One region of the Buttiauxella sp. WJP83 genome, then DNA from elsewhere that is predicted to be linked to it. Evidence: riboswitches for the same ligand, from Rfam matches in the RefSeq annotation. Region 1 holds a riboswitch; each other region holds the start of a gene.

Region 1 (4,213 bases):
AAAAACAGGCTCAGCGTAGGTGCCTGAAGTGCCCCCGCGATGCCCATCATAAAAGCCACTAGCATAAATGCTGTGTAAACCGGATTCAGGCGTCGTCCTTTTGTCAGAAACCAGGCCATGCAGAGAGATCCTTTTGCTTGAGCGGGTGATAAATGTGCAAGCCGTCCACTATACCCTAAATAATTCAAGTTGCAGGTAGGCGGCAAGGGAGCAAATTCCCAGGAGCTTACTAAAGTAAGTGACTGGGGTTTGTGAGTGCAGCCAACACCCCTGCGGCTTGAAGTATGACGGGTATAAAAAAGCCAGCGGTAAAAACCACTGGCCTGGTGAACATCACCAATTCTCAGTCACACATGAATCAACGAGTTAGTACTTCACGGTTGCGGAAGTGTTCACTTCCCACTGCATTAAGTCCTCGAGCATCCTCAGACGTTGCGACGCTGTCTGGCGAGCCAGCCATCCAGCAGAAACACTTTGTGTTGCGGCAAAATACTGTTGATAAAACTTAACAACCGGTGACCGTTTCATATGTACCTCCTCGCTTTCATCGTTGATGATTATTGGCGTAATATGAGGAAAGTTAAATTGATGAGTTTCTGCCGGGAGTTCCTCTTTTCTACCCTTTAGCATTCGAGTTGCAGGTAGGCGGCAAGGGAGGGAATCCCCAGGAGCTTACTTGAGTAAGTGACTGGGGTGAGCAAACGCAGCCAACACCCCTGCAACTTGAAGGATGAAGGGTATATGTCTAGTGGTCGTCTACAACAACAGTTCATCCGTCTGTGGCAAAGCTTCGAAGGAAAGCCGCAAGAAACGACGTTGAATGATTTGGCCGATTTGCTGAATTGCTCCCGCCGACATATGCGGACGTTACTCAGTGCGATGCAGGAAAATGGCTGGTTAAGCTGGCAAGCCGAAGCCGGGCGCGGCAAGCGATCAAAGCTTGAGTTTTTGTACACAGGCCTTGCGCTCCAGCAACAGCGCGCAGAAGATCTGCTTGAGCAGGACAGGATTGATCAACTGGTGCAGATCGTTGGCGATAAAGCTGCCGTTCGCCAGATGCTGATTTCTCATCTTGGTCGAAGCTTTCGGCAAGGGCGGCATATACTGCGCGTTCTCTACTACCGCCCACTGCTAAATCTGTTACCCGGTTCCGCTCTACGTCGTTCAGAAACTCATATTGCCCGGCAAATTTTCAGCGGGCTTATCCGTATAAATGAGGAAAATGGGGAACTGGAAGCGGATATTGCCCACCACTGGCAACAAATTTCCCCATTACATTGGCGTTTTTATCTTCGCCCCGGCATTCATTTTCACCATGGGCGTGAGTTGGATATGCTGGATGTGACGACATCCTTGCAACGTATCAGCACTTTGCCGCTTTATTCGCATATTAAGGAAATTACCTCGCCTACAGCCTGGACGCTGGATATCACCCTCTCACAACCCGACAAATGGCTACCGTGGTTACTGGGCAGCGTCAATGCGATGATCCTGCCGCGCGAATGGCAGACCTTAACCAATTTTGCTCGTCAGCCGGTCGGCACCGGCCCGTATTCGGTGGTACGCAACAACACCAATCAGCTGAAAATTCAGGCCTACGATGATTACTTCGGTTATCGGGCATTGATTGACGAGGTCAATTTTTGGGTGCTGCCGGAAATTGGTGAAGAAATCAGTTGTGCGGTGCAATTGTCAGGAATGCCCGACAGTGAGAAAGCCATCGAAAGTCGTCTCGAAGAAGGCTGCTACTATATTTTGTTCGATAGCCGCTCAACATTGGGTAGCAATACAGAAGTACGCCGTTGGTTGAGCCATGTTCTGGCACCGATCCATCTGCTTTACAGCGCAGGCGCCCAAAATCAGCAATATTGGTTCCCAGCCTACGGACTGCTACCGCGCTGGCACCATGCACGCCCCCAGCCGACACTCGAAAAACCCGCCGGGCTGGAGTCCGTTACGCTGACATTTTATCGCGATCACGTTGAGCATCGGGTGATAGCTAAATTCATGGAAGAGCTGCTGGCGCGCGTGGGTGTAGAGCTTGTGGTGCAAGAGGTGAGCTATGAAGAGTGGCATCAGGGGGATGCTGAAAGTGATATCTGGCTTAATAGCGCGAACTTCACTCTACCGTTAGAGTTTTCACTCTATTCGCACCTTTATGAAGTGCCGTTGATTCAAAAATGCCTCGCCATTGACTGGGAAACGGATACGGGTAAATGGCATAACGGAGAGCTTTCTCTGCCTGAGTGGTGCCAGAGTCGCGTGGAAAATAATGATATTTTGCCGTTAATCCACCACTGGTTGCGCATTGAAGGACAACGCAGTATGCGCGGTGTGAGAATGAACACGTTGGGATGGTTCGACTTTAAGTCGGCATGGTTTGCACCACCAGAACCAATACCTCTTTCGTAATATTTACAAAATCTCTACAATGCACGCGTTCTCAACGGGGTGCTAAGGCGAAAGTCTGGCTGAGATAATACCCGTCGAACCTGATCCGGATAACGCCGGCGAAGGGATTTGAGGCTCATTTCTCAAAGTCCTTTGCCACCCCTAATCCCAAGAGGTGCAAAGTGTTCAAAAAATTATTGCCGTTGCTTGCGCTCATCGCAGCACCTGTTTTTGCCAAACCCCTGCTGACTGTTTATACCTACGACTCTTTTGCCGCCGACTGGGGGCCAGGTCCTGCGGTGAAAAAGGCCTTTGAAGCGGACTGTAATTGCGAGCTGAAATTCGTCGCACTCGAAGATGGCGTTTCGTTGCTTAATCGCATCCGAATGGAAGGTAAAAACAGTAAAGCTGATGTCGTTCTGGGGCTGGATAACAACCTTCTGGAAGCGGCCACCCAGACGAAATTATTTGCACCGAGCAAAACAAACATCAGTGCGTTGAAAGTCCCTGGCGGCTGGAGCAACGAGACCTTCGTGCCGTTCGATTACGGCTATTTCGCTTTCGTCTACGATAAAAACAAACTGAAGAACCCGCCGAAAAGCCTGAAAGAGCTGGTCGAAAGCGACCAAAAGTGGAAAGTGATTTATCAGGATCCGCGCACCAGCACGCCGGGCCTGGGCTTGCTGTTATGGATGCAAAAAGTGTATGGCGACAAGTCGCCTGAAGCGTGGCAAAAACTGGCGAAGAAAACCGTCACCGTGACTAAAGGCTGGAGCGAAGCCTATGGTCTGTTCCTGAAAGGTGAAGGCGATTTGGTGCTGAGTTACACCACTTCTCCGGCTTATCACATTATCGAAGAGAAAAAAGATAACTACGCAGCGGCTAATTTTAGCGAAGGCCACTATTTGCAGGTGGAAGTTGCCGGACGTCTGGCGTCAAGCAAACAGCCGGAACTGGCTGAAAAGTTCATGGCTTTTATCACCTCACCCGGCTTCCAGAATACCGTTGCGACGGGAAACTGGATGTACCCTGTGACCGATGTGAAATTGCCTGAAGGCTTTAATGGCCTGGTCAAACCGCAGAACACCCTTGAGTACAGCGCGCAAGAAGTCTCTAAACAACGCGCCAACTGGATTAGCGAATGGCAACGCGCCGTCAGCCGCTAATTCCCGGCTGGCTGATCCCAGGGCTTTGTGCCGCCACACTGGTGGTGGCCGTAGCCCTGGCGGCTTTTATGGCGCTGTGGTTTAACGCGCCGCAAACAGATATCCGCGCCCTGATGCAGGATAGCTATTTGTGGCACGTACTGCGTTTCTCGTTCTGGCAGGCGTTTCTCTCCGCCGCACTTTCCGTATTCCCGGCAATTTTTCTGGCTCGTGCGCTCTATCGTCGCCGTTTCCCTGGTCGTTTAGCCCTTTTACGGCTGTGCGCGATGACGCTGGTTTTGCCGGTGCTGGTGGCGGTATTCGGTATTCTGACAGTGTACGGGCGCGAAGGTTGGCTGGCCTCGCTATGCGCAGGGTTGGGAATCGAGTGGACCTTCTCGCCCTACGGTTTAAAAGGCATTTTATTAGCACACGTCTTTTTTAACATGCCAATGGCGACACGTTTGCTGCTTCAGGCATTAGAAAATATCCCCAGCGAACAGCGACAGGTTGCCGCACAACTCGGGATGCAGGGCTGGAATTTCTTCCGCTTTGTGGAATGGCCCTGGCTGCGCCGCCAGATTCTCCCGGCGGCAGCGCTGATTTTTATGCTCTGTTTTGCAAGCTTTGCCACCGTGCTCTCGCTAGGCGGTGGGCCACAAGCGACTACCATCGAG
Region 2 (4,213 bases), 840 kb from region 1:
AGTATCCGGAAGATGGAGAGAAAGAGCCCAAGTATATACTTAAATACACCCAAAATAATTCGAATTGCAGGAAGGCGGCAACGCAGCAAACCCCCAGGAGCTTACACAAGTAAGTGACTGGGGTGCGCGAGGAAAGCCAACGCATCTGCAATTTGAAGTATGAAGGGGGTCACCACCATTGGTGAAAGTGATGCACCGGCCCGATTCCGCCGCCAACTTCCAGCGAATCCGCCTGTTCTAAGGCCTGAGATAACCATTTTTTCGCGGCACTTATCGTTTGCGGCCAGTCGTTATAGCGCGGATAAAGTGCGGCGAGTGCCGCAGAAAGCGTACAACCTGTACCGTGTGTATGCCGCGTTTTTACTCGCGGCGCGGTAAAGCGCTGCGCACCATCTCGCGTAAATAACCAGTCCGGACTTTCCGCATCATCGAGATGCCCGCCTTTCATCAGCACGGCCTGGCAGCCTAACCCTAACAAGGCATCGCCCTGCTCTTTCATTTCACGTTCGTTTTTTGCATGAGCGGTATCCAGCAAAGCCGCGGCTTCCGGCAGGTTCGGCGTAATCAGTGCCACTTGCGGTAAAAGTCTGCGACGTAAGCTGTCAACCGCCGAAGGAGCAAGCAAAGGATCGCCACTTTTCGCCAGCATCACTGTATCGAGCACCACATTTTGCGCATGGTAAAACGCCAGCCGCTCCGCCACCGCCACAACAATATCGGTTTCAGCTAACATGCCGATTTTTATGGTATCGATGCGCACGTCACTCAACACTGAATCCAGTTGGGCGGCAACAAACGCGGGCTCAATGCGATAGACCGACTGCACCCCACGCGTGTTCTGCGCCACGAGCGCGGTCACCACACTGGTGCCATACGCGCCCAACGCCGAGAAAGTTTTCAGGTCGGCCTGAATGCCCGCACCACCGCTTGGATCGGTTCCGGCAATGGTCAGCGCATTGATACGTTTTAATCCTTTCATACCAGTGCCTCCGCCTGAAGCCCGTAAAGCGCGTCGAGAAAGGCAGGAATAAAACTGCCTGGGCCACGGCTCTCTGAAATGGCCTGTTGACCTGCAATTTTCATAAACTGGCAGGCGGCGGCGACGTTATCAAGCCGCGAGCCAGGCAATGAACAACAAGCGGCCACCACAGCAGATAACGCACAACCGGTGCCGACCACCCGTGTCATCAAAACGCCGCCCCCCGAAACACTCCAGCTATTTTCACCATCTGTGATGTAGTCTCGCTCACCGGTTACCACAACAATCGTCCCCACCCGTTGTGCCAGAGCCTGTGCTGCAGGAAGTGCAGAAAGTGCGTCATCGATGCTATCCACACCTCGCCCACCGGAATGGCCACTCGCCAGCGCCAGGATTTCCGACGCATTCCCGCGAACAACTGCCGGTTTTAGGGCGAGCGCCTCATGGGCAAACTGCGTGCGAAACGCCAGGCCGCCAACAGCAACCGGATCAAGCACCCAGGGTGTGGAAGATTCATTTGCCGCATGAATAGCTGCAAGCATGGCGTGACGACGTTCAGCGGTCAGAGTGCCAATATTGATCAGCAGCGCATGGGCAACAGGGCTAAATTGAGCGGCTTCTTGCGCTTCAATCACCATGGCCGGAGCGGCACCGATGGCAAGCAAAACATTAGCCGTAAAACTCTGCACCACATCGTTAGTCATGCAGTGAACAAGAGGGGAAGTGGTGCGAAGTTGCAGTAAAATCGACGCGGCGATATGGCCGGGTAGCAGGTCAGGTTGCATCATAAAGCTCCTGTCCGGCGCGAAGAAGGGATGCCGGACAGGCATCTGACTTCCCTACGCTGGCATTATCCAGATCAGGTGGTACGGGTATTTCTCAGCCTTCACAAAGAAGGGCACCCCGAGTCATTGATTAATCGAAACTTGTGATTAATCGGCCATCAGAATAAAGCCTGCGTGGCGCGCTGTAAACCGCTAGTGTCTCCGCCCCCCTTGCGCGACGCATCCATTCCAACCATAAGCCCCGGTTATCGGATTTGAACGCCAAAACAACATATACAGACTAACCCTGGTTGGAATCCGGAGAATTACAGGTATCCTAGCTGATTGTCCTTTATTTCATTTTTTTCGAAATCCCGGAATTATTTTTCTATGCGTACGATGCGTAAACCATTAAGAGTGCCGCTGTTGTTGCTGGCATTGTTGTCTTGTTTGTTGATGACCCCCCTCCTTTCTCAGGCGGAGGAGGCTACTGGGCAATCTGCCACTGAAGAACCGGTTAAGGTTAACGCCAGCACAGCACTGCCTGCACTGCAAAAGCGCCTGGATTCACTCAAGCAACGTGTATCCGCTGCGAAAGCTGACAAACAGTTCACTATCCTTAATGACGACGCGCAAAAGCTGGTCGCTGAAGCGGATAAACTCGCCGTCTCGTTAACACCTCAGTTAGCGCAGGTTCAGGCGCAACTGGATGTCCTTGGGCCTGCTCCGGCACCGGGTACTTTGACGGAAACACCGCAGGTCATCAGTCAGCGCAAACAATTGAACAGCAGCAAAGCGTTGCTCACGATGCAAATCGAGCAAGCGAAAGCCGTTGTCGTGGGTGCACAAAACCTCTCATCACAAATTGCCGGACTGCGTCGTGACGCGCTGAAGACGCAAATCGCACTGAACACCGGCAGCATTCTGGGTGAGAGCTTCTGGTCGCCGGTATTTGACCCAAGCGATAAAGATGCGGCGCGATTCGACGAATTCGGAACACAAGTCAGCGATGCCTGGCATCAGGCATGGAGCGAAGACTGGCGCGTGGGAAGCACGATTTATCTGCTGCTGGCGTTAGGTATTGGATTATTTGGCCGCCGCGCAATGGACAGGCCATTGAATTGGGTGTTGCCTCGCTGGCTGCCGCAAGGGCGTTTTCGTCGCAGCTTCCTCGCCTGCTTTACCACGTTAAGCACCACGTTGACGCTGGGTATCTGTATGCAGTTGTTGTGTTATACCTTTACCCGCCTGCCCGACACCTCGCAATGGGTGATGGAGTTTGCCGATCAACTGGTCGAGCTAACCTATTTTTCTGCGGTGATTGCCGGTTTGGGTATCGCGTTACTGTCGAATAGCCACCCGTCCTGGCGTCTGCCTGGCATTGCAGACCCGCTTGCGAAAACGCTGTCCTCGTTCCCGATTTTGCTGGCGACCTTCATCTTTATCTTTGGCATCATCGAACAGCTTAATGCGTTGGTCGGTGCGAGTATTGCCGCTACGCTTTTTGGCAACGGTCTGGCGGCTTTACTGGTGGCGCTCAATTGCCTGATTGCCCCGATTCGGGTCAACAGGATCCGCCGAAAAATGAGTGCCGAGGGCGAGCAAACCGAAGCTCGTTCCACGGTTGCCGGTCTGATCCATCTGGTCATCAGCCTGACCGCATTCGTTATCTTGCTGGCATTGCTGATTGGCTACATTCCGCTGGCGCGCTTCGTCACGTTCGAATTGCTGTGGATTGGCCTGGTGGTTTGCAGCCTGTATCTACTGATTCATTTCGTGGTGGATCTCTGTGAAACGGTCTTTTCACCTGCCACACAGACCGGGAAAATCCTCAAAAGCACGCTGAGCCTGAATGACCGCCATCTTTCCCTTGCAGCGACGTTGTTCTCCGCGTTGGGGAAAACCAGCCTGTTGTTAATGGCTGCTGTTGCGCTGCTTAATGGCACCTTCGGCACCACAACGCCGATGGAATTGCTCATCAAAATTGCGGAGATGTGGGGCGGAAAAGGCCTCGAGGGGATGAATATTATCCCTGCTCACGCAGTCAATTCGGTGTTGTGCCTGGTGATCGGCTGGTATGTATTGCGTTCCACACGCCGCTGGCTGGATAACGATTTCCTGCCAAAAACCAATATGGATCGCGGCCTGCGCGCCTCGCTGGTTACGTTGTTTACCAACGTCGGCTATGTGCTGATTATCATGCTGACGCTGTCAATGCTCGGCATCGAATGGAACAAACTGGCCTGGATAGTCAGCGCCTTATCGGTGGGTATCGGTTTCGGTTTACAGGAGATAGTGAAGAACTTTATCTCCGGGCTGATTCTGTTAACCGAGCGCCCTGTGAAAGTGGGTGATTTGGTGAGTATCAGTGGCGTTGAAGGCGATATCCGCCGCATCAACGTGCGCGCAACGGAAATCCAGTTAGGGGATAAATCCACGGTAATTGTGCCCAACTCACAGCTTATTTCGC
Region 3 (4,213 bases), 1.0 Mb from region 1:
CCGTTGCGAGCACTGAAGGAACGCGTTCAATGCTAATCCCGCCAATGGCTACGGTAGGGTAATCACCCAGCGTTTTGATGTGTTTTGCAAGTTGCGTAATCCCTTGCGGAGATGAAGGCATCTGCTTGGTATTGGTGGGGAAAACATGACCCAGCGCGATGTAAGAAGGGCGCGCCTCGAGGGCTCGGTCCATTTCCATGTTGTCATGAGTGGAGATTCCGAGGCGCAAACCCGCATCGCGAATAGCATCAAGATTTGCGACATCCATATCTTCCTGGCCCAGATGCACGCCGTAAGCGCGGTGTTTTATCGCCAACTTCCAGTAATCATTGATAAACAGACGAGCTTCGTATTGTTGGCCCAGCTTGATGGCGGCAACAATGTCGGCCTCTACGTCTTCGTCATGCTTATCTTTGATGCGCAGTTGAATAGTACGCACGCCAGCTTCCAGTAAACGGGCAATCCATTCCACGCTATCCACCACCGGATACAGACCCAGACGCCGGGGAACGAGGGGAAATGCAGGGTGTTTCATCACACTTCCTCCTGACGCAGGTAAATTTCGCCACCTTTTGCCCGGAAGGTTTGCGACATATCCTCCAGTCCGACTTCAATGGCTTGTTTGGCTGCGAAATCGCGGACTTCCTGGGAGATTTTCATTGAGCAGAATTTTGGCCCGCACATCGAACAGAAATGCGCGACTTTTCCGGATTCCTGCGGCAGCGTTTCATCGTGATAGGCTCGCGCGGTAAACGGGTCGAGCGCCAGATTAAACTGGTCTTCCCAACGGAATTCGAAGCGTGCTTTTGACATGGCGTTATCGCGGATTTGCGCGCCAGGGTGGCCTTTTGCCAGGTCTGCGGCGTGTGCCGCAATTTTGTAGGTTATTAGCCCCTGTTTAACATCTTCTTTGTTTGGCAGGCCGAGATGCTCTTTTGGCGTGACGTAACACAGCATCGCGCAGCCAAACCAGCCGATCATCGCTGCGCCAATACCTGATGTGAAGTGGTCGTAACCCGGTGCGATATCGGTCGTCAGCGGGCCGAGCGTATAGAACGGCGCTTCGTGGCAATGTTCCAGTTCTTCGGTCATGTTGCGGCGAATCATCTGCATCGGCACATGCCCGGGGCCTTCAATCATCACCTGGACGTCATATTCCCAGGCAATTTTGGTCAGTTCGCCGAGAGTGTGTAGCTCCGAGAATTGGGCTTCATCGTTGGCATCTTGAATGGAACCCGGGCGCAGGCCATCGCCTAAAGAGAGCGAAACGTCATAAGCGGCGCAGATTTCGCAGATCTCACGGAAATGTTCGTACAGGAAGTTTTCCTGATGATGTGACAAACACCATTTCGCCATAATCGAGCCGCCGCGTGAGACAATCCCGGTGAGGCGTTTGGCTGTCATCGGCACATAGCGCAGCAGCACGCCAGCGTGAATAGTGAAGTAATCGACACCTTGCTCGGCTTGTTCCAGCAATGTGTCGCGGAACATTTCCCAGGTGAGGTTTTCGGCGATACCGCTGACTTTTTCCAGTGCCTGGTAAATAGGTACTGTGCCAATCGGCACCGGGCTGTTACGCAGAATCCATTCGCGGGTTTCGTGGATATAGCGTCCAGTGGACAAGTCCATTACGGTATCTGCACCCCAACGCGTGGACCACACCAGTTTTTCTACTTCTTCTTCGATGGAAGAGGTGACCGCCGAATTACCGATATTGGCGTTCACTTTGACCAGGAAATTACGCCCGATAATCATCGGTTCGGATTCCGGGTGATTAATGTTGGCGGGGATAATTGCGCGTCCCGCCGTAACTTCGTCGCGCACAAATTCTGGTGTGATATTTTCAGGAAGACGAGCGCCAAACCCCTGGCCCGGATGCTGGTGGCGTAAAACCTGGTCGCGGATTCGTTCACGGCCCATATTTTCACGAATTGCGATGAACTCCATTTCCGGCGTCACTATCCCCTTGCGCGCATAGTGCAGTTGCGTGACTGTTTTCCCAGTTTTTGCGCGCTTAGGCGTGAGTTGCGTTTCAAATCGCAATTCGTCCAGACCGTCATCGGCCAGACGCTCTTTGGTATAGGCAGAGCTACGGTCAGTCAGGATTTCGCAATCATCACGCTCAGTAATCCAGTTGGCTCGAAGAGGATCAAGCCCGCGCAGTACGTCAATGATGATAGCCGGATCGCCATATGCGCCAGATGTGTCATAAACGGGGATGGCGTCGTTAGGCGTAAATTGTGGGTTTTCTTTACTGCCGCCGGTTGCGGTCGGGCTTAATTGAATTTCGCGCATGGGCACGCGGATATCATCGCGAGAGCCAGTGAGATAAATACGCTGAGAGTTGGGGAAAGCCGTGCCTTCCAGGGTATTGATAAAATGTTGGGCTGCGGCGCGCTGCTCGCGGCGGTTGAGTTTTTTTTCAGTGGTAGACATAGCTCATTCCAGTAATTATCAGGAAGTGGCTTGTCAGAACAACGGAGGAGTAATGAATGTGGACCGCCCGCGCACGGGTGAACCCAAAAGCAGAATTACTCTTGTTCCCTTCGCAGGTATTAGCCTGATCAGGTTCCGCGGATCCCGAATTAACGGTCTCAGCCGGTGCTTTACCATAACAGTAAGCACTCGGCACTCCGACAAGAAGAAACCCGTATTGCTACGGGTCGGGTTGTAAACTACTCGTTAACAGGGCAGAACTCAAGCCGGGCGTGCAAGACCGCGGGTATTGTTAGCACTGTCATCTAAATCGTGGTCGTACGCCAATTGAATGAGTTTATCTTCCAGCGAAAAACGTGATTCCAGTGCTTCGCCGATGCCGGACAAGGCTTTCTGGAACTCAATGTAGTTATCGTCATCGATAGCGCTTTCAAGATGCGTATCGTAGAAATCCATGATTTGCTGGGTATTGGCTTCAAGCTGTGGGTAAAGATGGGTGGCAGCAAAAAGTGGGCTGTTGCCTTCCATTTCGCTGATAATACGTTCATAAATATTAAAATGGCCGGCAGACAGATAATCCACCAAGTTGTGGCAAAAATTATCCAGAGCCTTTTCATTGAGCGCGGTATGGGAATCCTTGTTAGGCTTGATCCCAACCATATTGTAATAAGCCACCAATAAATGTTTGCGGGCATGAAGCCATTGGTCGATTAACTCATTACTACCACCAACGCGCTCAGTCAGATTCTCTAACTGGTTAAGCATGATTGACTCCGTGAGTTATTTACTCGTCATATTTCAAGTTGCAGGGGTGTTGGCTGCACTCACTTACCCGAATCACTTACTCAAGTAAGCTCATCGGGATGCGTTCATTTGCCGCCTACCTGCAACTCGAACTATTTAGAGTGAAAGATGTAACGCAAACGTACCCAAAATTGTTACGACCATTTGTTTATACCAGCGAACTCGGGGATGTGCACCAGGTTATGGAACGTGTAATTCAAAAGTTAGATCAGGGCTGGTTTATCGTCAGTCATGAACAAAAATTGTGGTTGCCAAAAGGTGAGCTCCCTCACGGAGTGGCACAAAATTTTCAGCTCGATGGCGCTGTTGGGATGCCCATCGGTGAGTGGGAAAATGAACCTGTATGGCTTGTGCGACAAAATCGCCGGACGGATATGGGATCGGTGCGTCAGGTTATCGATCAGGATGTGGGATTATTCCAGCTGGCGGGTCGCGGTGTGCAATTAGCGGAATTCTACCGCTCGCATAAATTCTGTGGCTACTGTGGGCATGAAATGCACGTCAGCAAAACGGAATGGGCCATGTTATGTAGCCACTGCCGTGAACGTTACTATCCGCAAATCTCGCCGTGCATCATTGTGGCCATTCGCCGTGACGACCATATCCTGCTTGCCCAACATACGCGTCATCGCAATGGGATTTACACCGTGCTGGCGGGGTTTGTCGAAGTCGGGGAAACCCTCGAACAAGCCGTGGCGAGGGAAGTCATGGAAGAAAGCAGTATTCGCGTGAAGAACTTACGCTACGTCACTTCCCAGCCATGGCCGTTCCCGCAGTCCTTGATGACCGCATTTATGGCGGAATATCATAGCGGTGAGATTGAAATCGACCCGAAAGAGTTACTGGATGCAGGCTGGTATCGCTACGATCAATTGCCGTTATTGCCACCACCGGGTACGGTTGCACGACGCCTGATTGAAGACACCGTCGCCCTGTGTCGCGCGGACTATGAGTGATAAACTCGAGCGATACA

Evidence for each region. Region 1 has a riboswitch for thiamine pyrophosphate ahead of thiB (thiamine ABC transporter substrate binding subunit). Riboswitches for the same ligand answer to the same signal wherever they lie in the genome.
Region 2: it holds a riboswitch for thiamine pyrophosphate, as region 1 does, so the genes downstream of both, thiM (hydroxyethylthiazole kinase) here and thiB (thiamine ABC transporter substrate binding subunit) in region 1, are expected to answer to the same signal.
Region 3: it holds a riboswitch for thiamine pyrophosphate, as region 1 does, so the genes downstream of both, thiC (phosphomethylpyrimidine synthase ThiC) here and thiB (thiamine ABC transporter substrate binding subunit) in region 1, are expected to answer to the same signal.

What each region holds. Positions count from the first base shown of each region.
Region 1 is NZ_CP110080.1:713,815-718,027, reverse strand. It holds gene OH773_RS03395 (sugar efflux transporter) at 1-119, opposite strand, end outside; gene sgrT (glucose uptake inhibitor SgrT) at 367-528, opposite strand; gene sgrR (HTH-type transcriptional regulator SgrR) at 742-2,412, shown strand; TPP riboswitch at 2,438-2,537, shown strand; gene thiB (thiamine ABC transporter substrate binding subunit) at 2,574-3,557, shown strand; gene thiP (thiamine/thiamine pyrophosphate ABC transporter permease ThiP) at 3,533-4,213, shown strand, end outside.
Region 2 is NZ_CP110080.1:1,554,473-1,558,685, reverse strand. It holds gene thiD (bifunctional hydroxymethylpyrimidine kinase/phosphomethylpyrimidine kinase) at 170-979, opposite strand; gene thiM (hydroxyethylthiazole kinase) at 976-1,764, opposite strand; TPP riboswitch at 1,799-1,895, opposite strand; gene OH773_RS07235 (DUF3772 domain-containing protein) at 2,143-4,213, shown strand, end outside.
Region 3 is NZ_CP110080.1:4,396,478-4,400,690, reverse strand. It holds gene thiE (thiamine phosphate synthase) at 1-535, opposite strand, end outside; gene thiC (phosphomethylpyrimidine synthase ThiC) at 535-2,436, opposite strand; TPP riboswitch at 2,525-2,646, opposite strand; gene rsd (sigma D regulator) at 2,698-3,201, opposite strand; gene nudC (NAD(+) diphosphatase) at 3,423-4,196, shown strand.